4 regions of the Paenibacillus konkukensis genome follow, and region 4 is predicted to be linked to each of the others. Evidence: riboswitches for the same ligand, from Rfam matches in the RefSeq annotation. Region 4 holds a riboswitch; each other region holds the start of a gene.

Region 1 (4,211 bases), 3.2 Mb from region 4:
CACCGTACGCATTCAAAAGTTCGGCGGCACATACAATAACGTCCCGATCCGTTTCCATTTCGCCGACGGCTCGCAGATCGATAAAACATGGGACGGCATCGACGCGGATGTGCTGTTCAAGCTGAACCATACGGCTCCGCTGGATTATGCGGTCGTCGATTCGCAGCATTCCATCGTGCTGGAGAACAAACGAATTAACAGCTTTATGAAAACGAATGTCGATTCCAAGCTGTCGATTCGCTGGAATCTGGGAGTCGTCAAATTAATCGAGACCTTATTCGGATGGGTCGCATGGTGAGGTGAACGGTACCTATGTGGAAAACGGTAAAAAACGGTTGGCATCTGACCTGGAACCAGCCATTCGTCGTTTGCACCTTATTCATCTACAATTTATTGTGGGGACTGGCGCTCTATGAAATGATCCGCTCGATCATTGTTCCCCTGCTCCACCGCTACCCGGGCCCGGAGCTGGAACGGCAAGCCGTCCACATGTTCTGGATCGAAGGACAGTTTCAGCTGATGAAGACCGATCTTATCGACAGCTATGTCGGATGGGGATTGTGCCTGCTTATCGCACGCATGCTGCTGAGCCCGCTGCTTAACGCCGGGGTGTACTACTCCCTGCAGCATACCGAATTGAACGCCGGCTACCGCTTCGTACAGGGCATGAGGGAGTTCGCCCTCCCCTTCTTCCTCCTGTACGTCCTTCAGATCGCTTTGCAGCTTGCGCCTCTGTATTGGCTCGTACCCAAGACTGTCGATATTTACGGCAAACACGCCACCATCTATGCCATCGCGCAGGAAGTGCTGCCGCTGCTCATCGCCTACGGAGTGTATACCTTCCTCATGCAGACGGTCTTCATGTATTTGCAGTTCGGGCGGATCAGCGGCAAATCGTCGCTTTTCGCTCTAACACTTCTCCTGCGCAATCTGTTCCCGATCCTGGTGCTTGCGGCAGCTCTGCTCATCGTCATCTTGGCCGTGTCCACGGCCGTTATGGCCTCCGCTATGATCTGGACCGGCTTTCTCGCCCTGCTCGGCTATCAGGTGTACCGATTGATCCATATGTTCTGCAAGCTATGGGCTATCTCGACGCAGTATGCCCTGTGGAGCGCCAAGAGCGAATAGAGCTCCGGCCATCCGGCAATCGCCTCCCGGCGCGAGCCTGCGACCGAACGTAAGAAAAACCTTCCCGAATCACAATTACAGTGATGAAGGAAGGTTTTTTTATTTTATCGCATCAAAATAGCTCCGGTATGTTCCGGACATGCCTATCCCCTTACAAAATCCAGTGCCTTAGGGCCTATATCCATAGGCCTTCGCAAAACGCCCCTAGCTTCTCATTCTTCCTTTTGTCAAAGTCTATCGGCATTTGTCGAAACCTCTTCTGTCTCCCCTTGCCTCTGCAGCGAAATTTTCGTTCATTCCCCAAGGAAAACCCTTACATTTATTGTATGTTCATGGTTCGACTCTAAAAGGTTTCAAAAAATACGCATTAATTGTGAATTTTTTGTGACAGCGGAAGGAAAAATGCGGTTTTCATCGAAATATTGTATTCGACTCAAAAAAATCGTACATATTGCCGAATTTCCACAGATTGGGAAACGGGGGATCCAGACCCGGGTGAATTGATCTCGTCTTAAAGTGATCATAGGGAACCTTCAACCGAACCCTTAAGCTAACCTCGTAGGCACCGGAAGGGGACTATTTCTTTTGAAGAAGTTGTTTGGATTTGCCGTATCTGTGGCACTGTTTTGCAGCTTTCAAGCAGGAAGCGCTTTTGCGGAAACGCCGCTAAGTCAAGCCGTGAACGAAGAACTTGGAGTGCCTTATAAGTGGGCAGGAACCACGACGAAGGGCTTCGACTGCTCAGGCTACACTTCCTTTGTTTTCGCAAAATTCGATATCGACTTGCCTCACACGTCAAAAGGACAAGCAGAAATCGGTACGACAGTAGCCCAAGATGATCTTCGCCCTGGCGATCTCGTGTTTTATAACACGGATGGCAAAGGAATCTCTCATGTCGGCATCTACGTCGGGGACGGTAAGTTCTACCATTCCGCGACAAACAAAGGCGTTACGGTAACCAAGCTTAGCGACTCGTACTATACGAAACGCTTCGTAACCGCAAAGCGCATTTTGTCGGACGACCAGTATCAGCAAGTGATGACCGACAAGTAATATTTCGAGTGGTTCCTTCATGCAGCCCTTAAGCGTTTGTTTCCGTCACGCCCCACGTGCCGGACAAGCCTTAAGGGCTTTTTTTTCGTTAAAGTATGCCTTTGCGCTAGCTCGCTCTGGAGGCGGTCCTTAACGGTATGACAGGCTGCTTCTTACGCAGGACCACACTTCGTTGGCAAAGCTCCGAATAGGAGCTTTTCTTCATTATAGCTAGAATAACTCCATTTTGGAAGCATTTTTTATTAGGAGGTACTAAGACATGATCCTAGCGTTTCCCACTAAGGTACGGCTGCCTTTGAAATCCCCCTGCAGTAAAGAAGGTAAAGGCCCCCGAACGGGGTGGCAACGGGATGCCGTCACCACTCTGCCTCAGGCGGTGCAGCCGTTCGGACAGACACTCGAGGGCGCCGGCATCGCCTTACTGCGGACTCGAAACGGCATCGCTTAATGCGTTAAGCAGAAGCCGAAGATCCTTTTCCATATCCGGGTCGGTGAGGCCTCCTTGTGCATCCAGCTTTTTACTGATGAACGGGATTCGCAGCGAAGCCCCGTCCGGAATGCGGGCGCTCATTATATTGAGCGTCAGCAGCAGCGAAGCGTGCGCCTTCTCGCCGCCCGCAGCAGACGGAGAAGCGCTGATAACCGCAGTCGGTTTGCCGAGGAACTCCCCGGACGATACGATCCAATCCAAGGCGTTTTTGAGACTTCCCGGAACTCCCGCGGCGTACTCCGGCGTGCAGACAAGGACGGCATCGGCTGCGCGAAGCGCTTCCCGCCAAGATACGACGGCTGCAACCGCCTCATCCCCATCCATTTCCGGGTTAAAATGCGGCAAGTCTCCTATCCCTTCATATAACGACAGCTTCATCCCTTCCGGCGCCAACGCCGCGCAAGCCTTCAGCAGCGCCGTATTCCATGACTGTTTACGCAGGCTGCCGGAAATCGTTACAATGTTCGTCACTTTGAAATACCTCCTTCTTTTCCCGCCTCTAAAAGTATAGTGATTCATTCGTGGCCTGCGGTCGATAGAGATATCCACTCGCTCTTGGAGAATCCCTCTACACAGGCGACCGCTTAATCCGTTCCAATTCTCCCTCGGCGGATCGCTTCATTATAAACCGTCACGTTAATGAGAGAGTCAAGCGGCCGGAGCCGCGTAAAAATACGGAATTATCCAAATCAACCCGATACCGAACGTAACGACTCCGAGCAGGAACCAGCCAAGAAAGCTTAAGTACGAGCTGGGAAGCCAGCCTCTTCCGGAAACGAAGCAGTTCTTGCTGGAGAATGCCGCATTCGCCGGCAAGGAAGCGTCAAGCTCTGGCGGGAGATCTCCCGAAGACAAGAAGCTCCCGCATAACGACAGCCCGCTCTTGATCCAAGGCAAGCATTCGAAAACCTCGCTCGTCTTGGAGCTTCGCGGGAATGTAACAGCGGAAGCCGAAGCCGATTTGCTGACCTATCGCGATGAGCGAACCCGATTAAGAGGCGGATCTACGACGCTGATTATCAATTTTCAAAAAGTCGGGTATGTCGACAGCGGCGGCCTGTCCGTGCTTGTTCGCTTGGCCCGGGCCGTTACGGACGACGGTTCGCGGGTGTTTGCCCACGGTTTGCATCCGTCATGCGGAGCCTTGTTTCGCCTCGTCGGGATAACCCGCTATATAATGATCTATCCCGACGAATACGCTATTGAGCAGCGCGTAAGCAGTTCGGATAACCCCCATGCCGTACCGAAGGCAGCGCGGATTACTTTCTAGCCCTAGTTAACTTAGCTTCTTGGATCAAATCGAACTTATGATTTATGTTACGCGTTAAACACGCAAAAAAGGCTGCACTAAGCCGCTTTCAGCTTATTACAGCCCTATCCCTTCCCCTACGCGGGGCTCTTCCTTTATTCCGGCAGCCTCAGTTTGTTCGCTTCGGTTTACCAGCCGAAATCGAGCGTTTTACCTGTCTCCACATACGATTTGATATTGCTGAGAATCATCGGCCAGCTCTCTTTGGTATTCTCGTAAGAAGGATGATTC
Region 2 (4,211 bases), 1.6 Mb from region 4:
GGAGCGGAGAAGCTAGGTTTTTTTAAAAGAACGCCTCAGCCTTGCGTGGAGCCAATAAGCCGCCCAGCCGATCAAAGCGGGGAAGACGATATAAAACAAGCCGATTGTGCTGATCGTCCAATGCTCCCCGTCGAACAGCGACAGCCCCATTAGAATGCTGTCCATCGACGCATGAGCGAACAGCACGGTCATAAACCCGTATTTCAGGAAGGCATAGCCGAAGATAAGGCCGATGATCGTCACTTCGATAAATCGCGTATAAACGGGATAAATCGGATACTGCGTATGGCTTAGCGCCCAAATCATGCCTGGGATCAATACCGCCGCGAAGCGGTTTCTGACCAGCTTCAGGAAAATGGCGATGCCGAACAGCCGGTAGACCGCTTCCTCGGAAATCGCCGCGGCCCACGCCATCAGCGGGAACAGGCCGGGCACCGTCATATTCAGCACGGAGTCTGACGGATCGTTGACAGCCCAGACGTCGAAATATTCGCCGGCAATAAAGTAGAGCGTCTGCTGAATGCCGAGAATGAACAGGCACAGCAGATAGCCGCGGAACATAGCGCTTCTTGCATGGCGTCCGAAGCCGTCGTTAGCCCATACCGGCCAGGTGATCCAGCCGCGCCGCTTCCACATATGCCTGCCCGCCAAGAAGGAGAAGTAGACGCTGACGGCCATCAGCGCGATGACAATGTTCAGAAACCACAGATTGAACGTCGCCTCCCACTGCGACGGTCCGTTCGAGTGCATCGTTCGCAGCGCCGGAATCATGTTGAAATTGTTCGTGATGTAGATAGCCAGAAACGAGGCGGTCAGAAACAGACCGCGGCGGAAGGTGATTTGCCTGCGGTAGCGAATCACGACGACCAGAGCCGCCGCCGCCATCAGGAGCGAAGCCAGCATGCTGATGCGCGTCATCGTGGAAGCATTGTCGTTCTGCTCGTCCTGCCAGCTCTTGAACGAGGCGGGAATGCCGAAGTCGGCATGGAACGCGGTCGTCTTTCCTTCGGATACGGCCAGGAGCAGCCGCAGCCTGGCTTCGCCGATTTGCTTGCTTTTGCTTATGTAGACGAAACCGGTGCCGAGCGCCGACGTTTTTTGCCGGTCTTCGGGGTCGAGCGGGCTTGCCTCGCTAAAGTCGGCGGGCGAATACCCCTGCTCCGCCATCGTCCGCTCGGCCGCCTCCCGCGGATCGGAGGCTTCGGACGAGACGGTCTGCCGCTTCGCCGCCGGGGAGGTGAAGGCCGACCAGCCGAGGATGCGCAGATTCGCGAAATCCACATCTACATAGTAGGTTTTCCCTGTGCCGTTCTCGTTAATTTCGACTTCGAAATAGTCGATCGGGTAGTCCGGATAGCTTTTCAGATAAGTTTCCAGCAGCTGCTCCTTCTGCAAATATCCGCTGCGGTCCGAGTGGGACTGGAACAGCGTGCTCGCCGCATAGTCTTCCGCAAGGGAAAAGCGGTCGCGTACGAATCGGACGGCTGCGTCCGCCGCCTGCTGCTTGGTCACCTTCGGCAGCGACTCGCCGGTTTCCGCGGCATCCTCCGGATGCAGCCAAGAGGAGCCGAACAGGACGGCCAAATAGAGGATGATTCCGAAAACTGCCAATTTCAGCAGAGAAGATTCCGCAATTGGTTTCACTATGAAATTCTCCTTACCGTAGAATGGGCGATATTGTGAAAAGGGTATGGAATATAAGTACATTGTATTCATTAAACTTAGCATAGATGCACAGCGGAAATCCAATGAAATTACGAGCTACGAGGGGCAAAACGCTGAAAAGCAGCGCGGAGGCTTCCCCCGCTTCATGCCAGGTCAAGTATTGACTTGTTTATCGTTTGATTTCGAGCCAAAGCGACTTTGTACTTATAATGAAAGAACATTATAATTCATATCAATTGAATACGAAGCCGAATTTCTTATCGAAAACGGGGGAACCATTTGCAGTAAGGGGTGAATTCGATTCCATTGCCGACGAAACATCGCAATGGAAACGATAGGGTGCTGTGACCCGAATCCGTCAGCTAACCTCGTAGGCTATCGCAGGAACCTATTATGATGACATTGGGTTTCCAGTGTCTTTTTTTGTTGCCCTAAAACATTCGCCGAGGTGAAATATGACATCCGCCATAAAAAAAATCGAGCTGACTCCGCCGCAAATTCTCGTGATCGGTTTCGCCGCCATCATTTTGATCGGCGCCGCGCTGCTCTCGCTGCCGGTCGCCTCCGCCTCCGGAGAGCCGCTGCCATTTCTCGACGCTTTCTTTACGGCTACTTCGGCGACTTGTGTTACGGGGCTGGTCGTCGTGGATACGGGCACGTTTTTTTCCAAGTTCGGACAGATCGTCATTATCGCGCTGATCCAGGTCGGAGGGCTCGGATTTATGTCGATGGCGACGCTGTTTGCTTTTGCGCTGAAAAAACGAATTTCTCTCAAGGAACGGCTCGTTTTGCAGGAGTCGTTGAATCAGGGAAGCATGGAGGGGATCGTGCGGCTGATCCGCAAAGTGATCCGGTATTCGCTGACCATCGAGCTGGTCGGCGCCATTATTTTCTCGATTCGCTGGTCGCTGCAGTTAGGGCCTGCCAAGGGCATTTATTTCGGCTTCTGGCATGCGATATCGTTTTTCAATAACGCAGGCTTCGATTTGTTCGGTTCGGTTAACGGACCGTTCAGCAGCTTAACCTCATTCGTGGGCGATCCGGTCGTCAACCTCGTCACAATGGGGCTTATCGTGCTGGGCGGCATCGGCTTCGTCGTCATGTCGGATCTGCTGGAGTTCAAAAAGCGCAAGCGGCTGTCGCTCCATTCCAAAGTAGTGCTTAGCGCAACCGGTGCGCTGATTATCGCCGGCGCCCTGGTCATTTATATATTTGAATACAGCAATGCCAAGACGCTGGGCTCGCTGAGCTGGTCAGGCAAAATATGGGCCGCCTTCTTCCAGTCGGTGACGCCGCGGACGGCGGGAGCCAATACCGTCGATCTCGGCAGCTTGCGCCAGGCGACGCAATTTTTCATGATCATCCTGATGTTCATCGGGGCTTCGCCGGGCTCGACGGGGGAGGGATCAAGACGACCACCTTCACGACGCTGATCGGCGCGATGATCGCCATGGTGCGCGGGAAAGAGGACATCGTGCTGTTCCGTTACCGCCTCGGTAAAGACCGGATTTTGAAAGCCATCACGCTGACGATGATCGCTCTATTCCTCGTCGTGTTCGTCGCGATGATTTTGTCGACGACGGAGGGGCACCCGTTTCTGATGATTTTGTTCGAAGTGACCTCGGCTTTCGGCACCGTCGGTCTCACGATGGGAATGACGACCGATTTGAGCCTCGTCGGCAAAATATTGATCAGTTTGATGATGTTTGCCGGCCGCTTGGGGCCGCTTACGTTGGCATACGCGCTCGGACCGAAAACGGAAAAAGAGCTGTATAGATACCCGGAAGGGAAAATTACGATTGGATAGGGGTACAAAAACAATGAAACGTAGTCAGTATGTCGTCATCGGGCTGGGCAGATTCGGCTCTTCTCTGGCGAAGGAATTGATCAATTTGGGGTACGAGGTGCTGGGCATCGATAAGGACGAGGAAGCCGTCGACGAGATGAGCGACACGCTGACGCATGTCGTGACGGCCGATTCGACGGACGAGGACGTGCTGAGATCGCTCGGCATCCGCAATTTCGACTGCGCTATCGTGGCGATCGGCGACGACATTCAAGCCAGCATTTTGACCGCGATTCTGCTGAAGGATATCGGCGTCAAGACGGTCGTTACCAAGGCGCTTTCCGAGCTGCACGGCAAGGTGCTGCAGAAGATCGGCGTCGACCGGGTGATTTTTCCGGAGCGGGATATGGGAATTCGGGTCGCGCATCAGCTGGTCTCGCCGAATTTGCTCGATTACATCGAGCTGTCCAACGACTATACGATCGTCGAGCTGTCCGTGCCCAAACGGCTGTCAGGACGGTGCTTGAAAGATTTGGACCCGCGGGCCAAGTACGGCTGCAGCGTCGTGGCGATCAACAAGAAGCACGGCGTCATCATCGCCCCTAGCGCGGCGGACATGCTGGAAGAACAGGACGTTATGGTCATTATCGGAACGAACGATCAAATCGAATCCTTCGAGAGCGAAGTTATCAATTTATAACTATGAACAATGAAGCCGCAGAGATGATTCACCATGTGTTGTTATTATTAATTCTTATTC
Region 3 (4,211 bases), 2.7 Mb from region 4:
AATTAATTCCCCGCAATCCGGAAAAAGCGGCGCAGGAGGTGCGGGATATTCAGATGACATCGCGCGCCGCGCTCAAGCAGGTGAGGGAACTGGTGTCGGGAATGAACGCCGTTTCGATTCACGATGAAATCCGCCATGCGCGGCAAATATTGGCCGCGGCCCGAATCGGGGTCGAGACCGAAGGGGATTTCGCCGGACTGGATGCTTCGCCGCTCATTCAAAATATATTGGGGATGTGTCTGCGCGAGGCCGTGACCAATGTGGTGAAGCACAGCAAGGCTTCGCTCTGCCGCATCGCCTTACATGAAGACGACAGCGGGATTACGGTGACGGTAAGCGATAATGGAGAAGGATTGCGGCGCGCCTCCTGTCCTACCCCCTCTTCCGGGCGGGGACTGCTGGGGATGAAGGAACGGCTGGACTTGATCGACGGCAAGCTGACGTTTCAAGCGGAGGAAGGACAAGAAACGACCGTAACGTTCACCGTGCCCAAAATCGTCAAACATCAGAAATCGGGGGAGAACGCGCAATGAAAGTGATAATTGCAGAGGACCAAGGGATGCTGCGGGGAGCGCTTAGCGCGCTGCTGGACTTGGAGGACGATGTGGAAGTGATCGGGCAGGCCGAGAACGGGGAAGAGGCGATGCGGCTGATTCTGGAGCTGGGACCCGATCTGTGCATCATGGATATTGAAATGCCGCGTATGACAGGGCTCGATGTCGCCGAGCGGCTGAAGGAGCAGGGGCATCCTTGCCGCATCGTCATCCTGACGACCTTCTCCCGCTCCGGTTATTTTCAGCGGGCGATCAAAGCGGGCGTTCACGGCTTCTTGCTCAAGGATTCGCCGATCGACGAACTGGGCGAGGCGCTGCGCAAAGTCCATGCCGGGGGCCGGGCGATTAGCCCCGAGCTGTCGCTTACGTTCTGGGAGGCGGAGAATCCGCTGACCGAACGGGAGCGGGAGGTGCTTAGGCTGGTTGCCGAAGGCTTGTCGGCGGGCGAGATCGCCAAATCGCTGTTTCTTTCCGGCGGAACGGTGCGAAATTATATATCGGAAATTATGCAGAAATTGGAGGCGAAAAACCGGATCGACGCGATCAGCATAGCGGAGAAAAACGGCTGGCTCAAGTAGCGGCCGTTTTCGTTTTAACTGCATTCCCTTAAGGGGGAAGACCAGCGGGAAACAAGCCGCTCCAAATTGCGTAAAACGAAGATAGAGTGAGCGGGAAGCAGTTATATGAAGATCAGGATGGAAGTAAGCGCTGCCATCCTATTCGTTCGTTGAAATTCGCCGCATAGGTCTGTCGGCTGTTCTTTACAGCAGCCTGCAACAGGCGTAATATACAATTCATGATTTGAAAAAACAAAGTTTCCAAATTCTGATCGCTTAATTTCCCTTATTCAGGGAAAGCGGGGGAACCATTGCAGCGGTATTTTTCGGTGTGAGAGCCGGAAATATCGATGCCGGGGTGAATCCTAGCGCGATGCAAAGCTAGCTTGCATCCGCAGGTAGGGCGACTCTCACCGCCCGAATCCGACAGCTAACCTCGTCAGCGTGGAAGGACATCGGCTTCTTGGTTGTTGAAGACGATGGTCTAATGGAGAGAGGATGATGAAGCTTGTGATCGTTTAAACGGCCACAAGGCTCCCAAGCCTCTGTGGTTTTTTTGCGCCCATTTGTGAAAAATGGAATTGTTTTTTGGAAAAATGAATCGAGTTTTTTTCATCAGACCGATAAGCAGTTATAACGCTTAATCCCTGAATAAACAGGGAGCGGGGGAACCAAAGGGCCTTGGCAGGCCCATGGGGTGAATCCCAGCCGACATGCGCTGGGTAGGGCGACTCTCACGCCCGAATCCGACAGCTAACCTCGTCAGCGTACCGAGAGAGGCAACGATGATCGTGTGCTTGCACAGCTGTGTTTGCTGTGCTTTCCAAAGAAGCCGCGAGAAGAGACCCCTCTTTTCGCAGGCTTCTTTTTATTTGTCTGCCTTCTCTTGAGAGAATAGGAGGAGAAAAAGATGATTGCCGTGCAAGAGTTCATACTCGTATCGGCGCCTAATAAAACCGGCGAAAGCTTCGTCCGGCTGCTTTTGGCGAAAGGAATCCCGTTTGCGGCGATCACGAACAGCCGAGCGGAAGCAGGGAGGCTCCGTAAGCTGGGTGTCAAGCATTTTATACGGGTAGACACCTCGGAATGCGAGTCTTGGCTTTTGCCTGAGCTGCCGATCGGACGGGTGTTCCTGTTCGAAAGCTCGTTAAATCTGTGCTGCCGGCTCATTCAAATATGCCGCACGTGGACTTCCAAAGATATTTACGTCATTACTCGTCATATGAATCCGAGGCTGGTGTATCGTGGACTTGGCGCAGACCATGTCATCCATACTTCAAGCCAAGATGTTTCTTTTTTAATCGAATAAACAAACGCTGGAGGCGTTCCTATGCTGGATATATGCATGATTGCGATGCTCGCGGCTATGTACGGGCTGTTCTATGGCTTTATGACCTGGTGCGGCCGGGTCGTTGCGGAAACGGGAGGCGATAGCAAATGATATTGGTCGCTGCCGTCACGATGTTCTTGTTCGTGTACTTGGCGTACGCCCTGATTCATCCGGAAAAATTTTGAGAGGGAGCGAAAAGCTCTAGAAGCATGGTGAAAAAGCAGACTTCGCTAAGCGAAGGCAATCTGGAGAAGCGTAAGCTGTCGCCTTTGTCTCCGGATTTCAATCCTTTCAAGGGCTAGCCATTCAAGAAATCCGGGGAGAAAAGCTCTTAGGAGGAAAAAAACATGGGAATACTGCAGATCGCGATTGTTATCGTCATCTTGATCTTGCTCGTCAAACCGTTGGGAACGTATTTATATCATGTCTTCTCCAATGAAGCGAACCGCACGGATCGCTGGTTCGCCCCGATAGAAAAAGCGATCTATGCCGTTACCGGATTGAAAAACCGTTCAGGCATGACTTGGAAGATGTACGGGCTAAGCTTTATTGTGACGAATATTGTTCTGGTAGGAGCCGGTTACTTGATTCTTAGACTGCAAACTTTGCTGCCGCTCAACCCGAACGGTATCGGCAATATGGAGCAGACACTTGCCTTCAATACCGTCATCAGCTTCATGACGAACACGAATCTCCAGCATTACAGCGGGGAAACGGGCTTGTCGTACTTTTCGCAAATGGCTGTCATCACGATGATGATGTTTACGTCGGCGGCGACGGGGCTATGCGTCGCCATTGCGTTCGTGCGGGGCGTGACAAGCAGAGGCGAAAGAATCGGCAACTTTTTCGAAGATTTCGTGAAGGCGCATGTGCGGGTGTTTTTTCCGCTGGCGCTCATCGTAACGCTGACGCTTGTAGCGCTTCAGGTTCCGCAGACGCTGCAGCCTGCGCTGACGGTGAATACGCTCGAAGGCGGCGAGCAGCATATAGCGATCGGGCCGGTAGCTTCGCTTGAGGCGATCAAGCATCTCGGAACGAACGGAGGCGGCTTCTTCGGCGTGAACTCGGCGCATCCGTTCGAAAATCCGAGCGCTTTAACGAATGTGATTGAAATTTTATCGATGTGGTCGTTATCCGCTGCGCTTCCTTATACGTACGGGCTGTTTGCACGGAACCGCAAGCAGGGATGGGTTATTTTTTCGGCGATGATGATTTTGTTTCTGCTGTTTCTGTCGCTGGTATACGCTGCGGAGTCGGCAGGCAATCCGGTTTTGAACAGACTGGGAATCGACGCGTCCCAAGGCAGCATGGAGGGCAAGGAGGTGCGCTTCGGCATCGCGCAATCGGCATTGTTCACCACGGTTACGACAGCAGCTACCACAGGCTCGGTCAATAATATGCACGATACGCTGACGCCGCTCGGAGGCATTACGCCGCTGGCGCTTATGATGCTGAATTGCGTCTTTGGCGGCAAAGGCGTCGGACTGGTGAATATGCTTATGTACGCGATGCTGGCCGTTTTCCTCGCCGGATTGATGGTTGGCCGGACGCCGGAGTTTCTGGGACGCAAGATAGAACCGCGCGAAATGAAGCTGATCGCTATAGCTATTCTGGCGCATCCGCTCATCATTCTTGCCCCGACGGGCATCGCCTTGGCGGCGGAGCTGGGCAAGGCGGCGATCTCGAATCCGGGCTTTCACGGGATTACTCAGGTGCTGTACGAATATGCCTCATCGGCCGCCAATAACGGCTCGGGCTTCGAAGGGCTGG
Region 4 (4,211 bases):
TAATCTGGTTGTAGCAAGATCAGACTAATGAATGGGGTGGCACGATGAGTTCTAACGGAAAAGGGAAAACATGGCCTGCAGAATGGCGGGAGACCAAGGATCTGATTACAGGGCTTCCGATGAAACAGCTGACGAATTATATGGCGCACAGCTTCCATCTTTACTTTACGAATGACGGCTGGTACGACAACGGCACGAAGCTGCTGTTCGGGTCGGACCGGCTCAATGCCACGAATTTGTACAGTTTGGATTTGACGAACGGAGAGATTACCCAATTGACCGATTTTCCCGCCGGGACGGCCGTCGGGCTGCAAAACGCCTTTATTAATCCGAACGGCACGGAAGCGTATTTTACGAAAGACAAGCAGCTGCTCTCCATCCATCTGACGACGCTCGAAGAGAAGGTGCTGTATACGGCGCCGGATGGATTCAATCTCGGCAATCTGAGCTGTACCGCCGACGGGGCATGGGTATGCACCTGCATCAAAGAAGATTTGTCGGACCGGATTCCGACTTCGCTCGGCGCCGGATATATCGGCTTCGAAGAGACCGCGAGGGCCAAGCCTCATTGCAAAATCGTCAAAATTCCCGCTGCCGGCGGTGAATCGCAGATTATCCATGAAGATAAAGTCTGGATCGGGCACGTCAACACGTCGCCGACGCAGCCGCATCTGCTCAGCTTCTGTCACGAAGGCCCGTGGGATTTGGTCGACCACCGCATTTGGTGCCTGAATATCGAGACCGGCGAATATTGGAAAATCCGCCCATCGGAGGATAACGTCTTCGTAGGGCATGAATATTGGCATGCGGACGGAGTGACGATCGGCTATCACGGATATACCGAATCGCTCAGCAATAAGGACGGCAAGTTTATCGGCTCGACCAAATACGATAATACGGACAAGGTCGAAAGCGCCTTCCCGTTCCAAAACATGCACGTACACTCCAACGACGCTTCGCTGATCGTAGGGGACGGGCAGCAGACGAGCGCCTATCACGGAGATCAATTCCAGGATACGATCTGCCTGTGGAAAAACAATCAAGGCGTTCTGGAAGGTCCGCGCATTTTGTGCAGGCATCGCGGCAGCTTTCAAGCGCAGAAGCTGCATGTGCATCCGCGGTTCAGCCCCGACGGCAAGCAGGTGCTGTTTACGAGCGATATGACCGGATACGGGAATTTGTACTTGATCGACGTTCCGGATTTCGACAGCTTGCCGAAGCAGCCTTTACTGCCCGGCAGCCATTAACGCAGGCATCAGACAGCGCTTGCAAATCCCGTTATGGGACCGGCAGGACTGGACAACGGACGCAGGCTCCTTTACAGTAAAGAGTATAAACATCATATGACTAAAGGAGATTTGCAATGAAGAACAAACTGAAGGCGGCCGTTATGCCTGCGATAGCTCTCAGCCTTATGTTCCTGCTGCCTGCTGCGGCGGTAGAACCTTCGGCGAGCGAGCGTCAGCAGCTTGCGCTGCCCAGCGAGATGGCCTTTTCCATTCCTATGAACAATTTCTGCAGCACCGAACAAAATATGGACTTCGCGCTGCAGCTGTCCAACACTTCCGCATCGCCTGCGCAAATTACGCTGCATTTGTATCAGCAGGACGGCAGCGAATTCAAAGAAGAGGGCTCGTCTTACCGCGATATCGGTTCGACGCTGGTCCCGGGGAAAGCCGCGAGCTTACCAGGCCATGCGACAGGGCTGTACCATATTAATTTCGGTAATCACAAACAGTGCAACGAACGCGTCTATATGGGCACGGTGGAAGTGAATACCGGAACGGCGTCCCTCTTGGCAAGCGGTTGGGTCAGCAATAACGGTGCGTTCCAGAACATCGTCGTTAACGAGAATAAAACATTCGACCTGTCGGCTCCGGCCGTGAAGACCGAGACGACAACTTCTCCGTAAACGATGCCGAAATTACATAAAATGTAAATATATGATATACTTGAACCCGGAAGCATCGATAGCGTCCTTAACAGACCCTATCATGCTTCTTTTTTTCGCCGAATCCCCTGTCGAAAAAGGAAATGTCAAGTCGCGATTCCAAATCGGCGTTTGCTCAAGAAAATTCATGCGATGATCCATGTCAATGAAGCTGGCGGCAGGCTGTCAGATTTTTTGACTTATAATCGCGCAATTCGGCAGTTTCAATTCATTTACTTAAGGAAATAAAAGAAGTATCATACGATTCATGAAAAAAATTTAACGCTGAGTTTTCTTAGGAAAAACGGGGGAACCAACCGATTTTGGGGTGAATCTATCGTTCGACGATGGAAGAGCGCTCTTCTCACGCTCTAACCCGCCAGCTAACCTCGTAGGCGCTTCTGGGAAGGAAAAATGCACAGGCGTTTATCCTTGTGTATTTTTTTGTTTTTGGGCATAGTAAGAACGCCTTATTTTTCTTGAAGATGAACTTTCAGCCAAATTGAGGGTGTAATCATGACATCGGATTCTATCAAGAGAATCGTATTTGGACGACCGCTCAAATCCAATGAGCTGGAGCAGGAGAAAATGCCGGTATGGAAAGCGCTGCCGATTCTTTCTTCCGACGCGCTATCCTCCGTAGCCTACGGCACCGAGCAAATTCTGCTTGCCTTGGCCGTATTCGGAGCCGCAGCTTTTGCGTATTCGCTGCCCATTGCCGTCGGAATTATCATCCTGATCACGCTGCTGGTCGTCAGCTATCGTCAAGTGATCGACGCATATCCCGGCGGGGGCGGGGCCTATATGGTGTCGAAGGAAAATCTCGGGGTCCCGTTCGGGCGGCTGACGGGCGTGTCGTTGTTAATCGATTATACGTTAACGGTAGCGGTATCCGTATCGGCCGGCGTTCAGGCGATCACCTCCGCTTTTCCGGTCACTATCCCATATATCGTGCCGATCGCGCTGCTCCTTGTCTGGATTATGGTCTGGCTCAACTTGCGGGGAACTTCCGAATCCGGCACGGTGTTCGCTTTCCCGACGTATTTCTTTATTCTGTGCGTACTGGTGCTGATCGGAAAAGGCGCCTTTGATCTTATTACCGGCTCCGAGCATGTCAGGGAATCCCAGCTGATTCCTACATCGATGCCGGCGGGCTTAACGCTGTTCGTACTGCTTAAGGCGTTCTCGTCAGGCTGTTCGGCGGTGACGGGCATCGAGGCGATCTCCGATGCGGTGCCGCATTTCAAAACCCCGTCCCAGGCGAATGCCAAACGAACGCTCGTATCGCTCGGCACGCTGCTGGCCATTATATTTGGCGGGATTACCGTTCTAACGATCGCTTACGGCATCGCTCCCGACCCGAAGGGGCATACTTCCGTTCTGTCGATGGTCACGGAGCATGCTTTCGGCCGCGGATGGATGTATTACGCCACGCAAATCGCGACGATGATGATTTTGACGTTGGCGGCCAACACCAGCTTCAACGGTTTTCCGATATTGGCCTCCATTATGGCTGTCGATAAAAATTTTCCGAGAATGTTCGCCAACCGCGGGGACCGCTTATCGTTCCATTTCGGCATCGTCACTCTGGGCGTGCTGGCCAGTCTGCTGCTGATCATCTTCAAGGGAAAGACCGATGCGCTGATTCCGCTGTATGCGATCGGAGTATTTCTTTCGTTTACGCTGGCGCAAAGCGGGCTCGTTCGCAAATGGCTGCGCGAGAAGCAGAAGGGCTGGCAGGGGAAGCTGGCGATCAACGGGCTCGGCGCTATCGTCTCCTTCGCGGTGCTGATTATTTTTTGCGTGACCAAATTTGCCCAAGGCGCCTGGATCGTGATCGTGCTTACTCCTGTGCTGCTGTGGTTTATTACCCAAATTTACGAGCACTATGAAGATGTGGCCAAACAGCTGCGCTTCGATCTGGGAGAACCGCTGCCGCATAAAGAATCGATCATCATCGTTCCTATCGCGGGCATTCACCGGGTCGTGGCCTCGACCATCTCCTATGCGAAGACGCTGTCGCCCAATGTGATCGCATTCTATGTGTCCTACTCGGACGAGGACGAAGACCGGATGGAGGAAAAATGGGAGCAGTGGAACCCGGGAGTGCGGCTCGTCATCTTCAAATCGCGCTACCGGACGCTGATCAAGCCCTTGGTCGATTTCATCGCCCGCATCGATGCGCATGTGCAGGAGAAGCAGACGATTATGGTGCTGCTGCCGGAGTTCGTTCCGAAGCGCTGGTGGCATCGGCTGCTGCATAACCAGTCCGCCTACCGCA

The links. A riboswitch is a leader RNA that binds a small molecule or an ion and turns the genes downstream of it on or off. The one in region 4 is predicted to bind cyclic di-AMP.
Region 1: it holds a riboswitch for cyclic di-AMP, as region 4 does, so the genes downstream of both, SK3146_RS20505 (C40 family peptidase) here and SK3146_RS34825 (APC family permease) in region 4, are expected to answer to the same signal.
Region 2: it holds a riboswitch for cyclic di-AMP, as region 4 does, so the genes downstream of both, SK3146_RS27670 (TrkH family potassium uptake protein) here and SK3146_RS34825 (APC family permease) in region 4, are expected to answer to the same signal.
Region 3: it holds a riboswitch for cyclic di-AMP, as region 4 does, so the genes downstream of both, SK3146_RS22770 (hypothetical protein) here and SK3146_RS34825 (APC family permease) in region 4, are expected to answer to the same signal.

What each region holds. Positions count from the first base shown of each region.
Region 1 covers NZ_CP027059.1:4,728,988-4,733,198, reverse strand. Annotated here, with positions in the region: gene SK3146_RS20515 (M1 family metallopeptidase) at 1-298, shown strand, start outside; gene SK3146_RS20510 (hypothetical protein) at 313-1,128, shown strand; cyclic di-AMP (ydaO/yuaA leader) riboswitch at 1,571-1,708, shown strand; gene SK3146_RS20505 (C40 family peptidase) at 1,714-2,181, shown strand; gene SK3146_RS20500 (NADPH-dependent FMN reductase) at 2,600-3,142, opposite strand; gene SK3146_RS20495 (STAS domain-containing protein) at 3,459-3,941, shown strand; gene SK3146_RS20490 (SRPBCC family protein) at 4,109-4,211, opposite strand, start outside.
Region 2 covers NZ_CP027059.1:6,354,213-6,358,423, forward strand. Annotated here, with positions in the region: gene SK3146_RS27665 (CPBP family intramembrane glutamic endopeptidase) at 13-1,644, opposite strand; cyclic di-AMP (ydaO/yuaA leader) riboswitch at 1,902-2,057, shown strand; partial or broken gene SK3146_RS27670 (TrkH family potassium uptake protein) at 2,121-3,472, shown strand; gene SK3146_RS27675 (potassium channel family protein) at 3,486-4,151, shown strand; gene SK3146_RS27680 (cation:proton antiporter) at 4,154-4,211, shown strand, end outside.
Region 3 covers NZ_CP027059.1:5,202,665-5,206,875, forward strand. Annotated here, with positions in the region: gene SK3146_RS22760 (sensor histidine kinase) at 1-533, shown strand, start outside; gene SK3146_RS22765 (response regulator transcription factor) at 530-1,132, shown strand; cyclic di-AMP (ydaO/yuaA leader) riboswitch at 1,375-1,571, shown strand; cyclic di-AMP (ydaO/yuaA leader) riboswitch at 1,739-1,895, shown strand; gene SK3146_RS22770 (hypothetical protein) at 2,022-2,420, shown strand; gene kdpF (K(+)-transporting ATPase subunit F) at 2,573-2,626, shown strand; gene kdpA (potassium-transporting ATPase subunit KdpA) at 2,789-4,211, shown strand, end outside.
Region 4 covers NZ_CP027059.1:7,942,406-7,946,616, forward strand. Annotated here, with positions in the region: gene SK3146_RS34815 (oligogalacturonate lyase family protein) at 45-1,247, shown strand; gene SK3146_RS34820 (hypothetical protein) at 1,364-1,912, shown strand; cyclic di-AMP (ydaO/yuaA leader) riboswitch at 2,204-2,343, shown strand; gene SK3146_RS34825 (APC family permease) at 2,447-4,211, shown strand, end outside.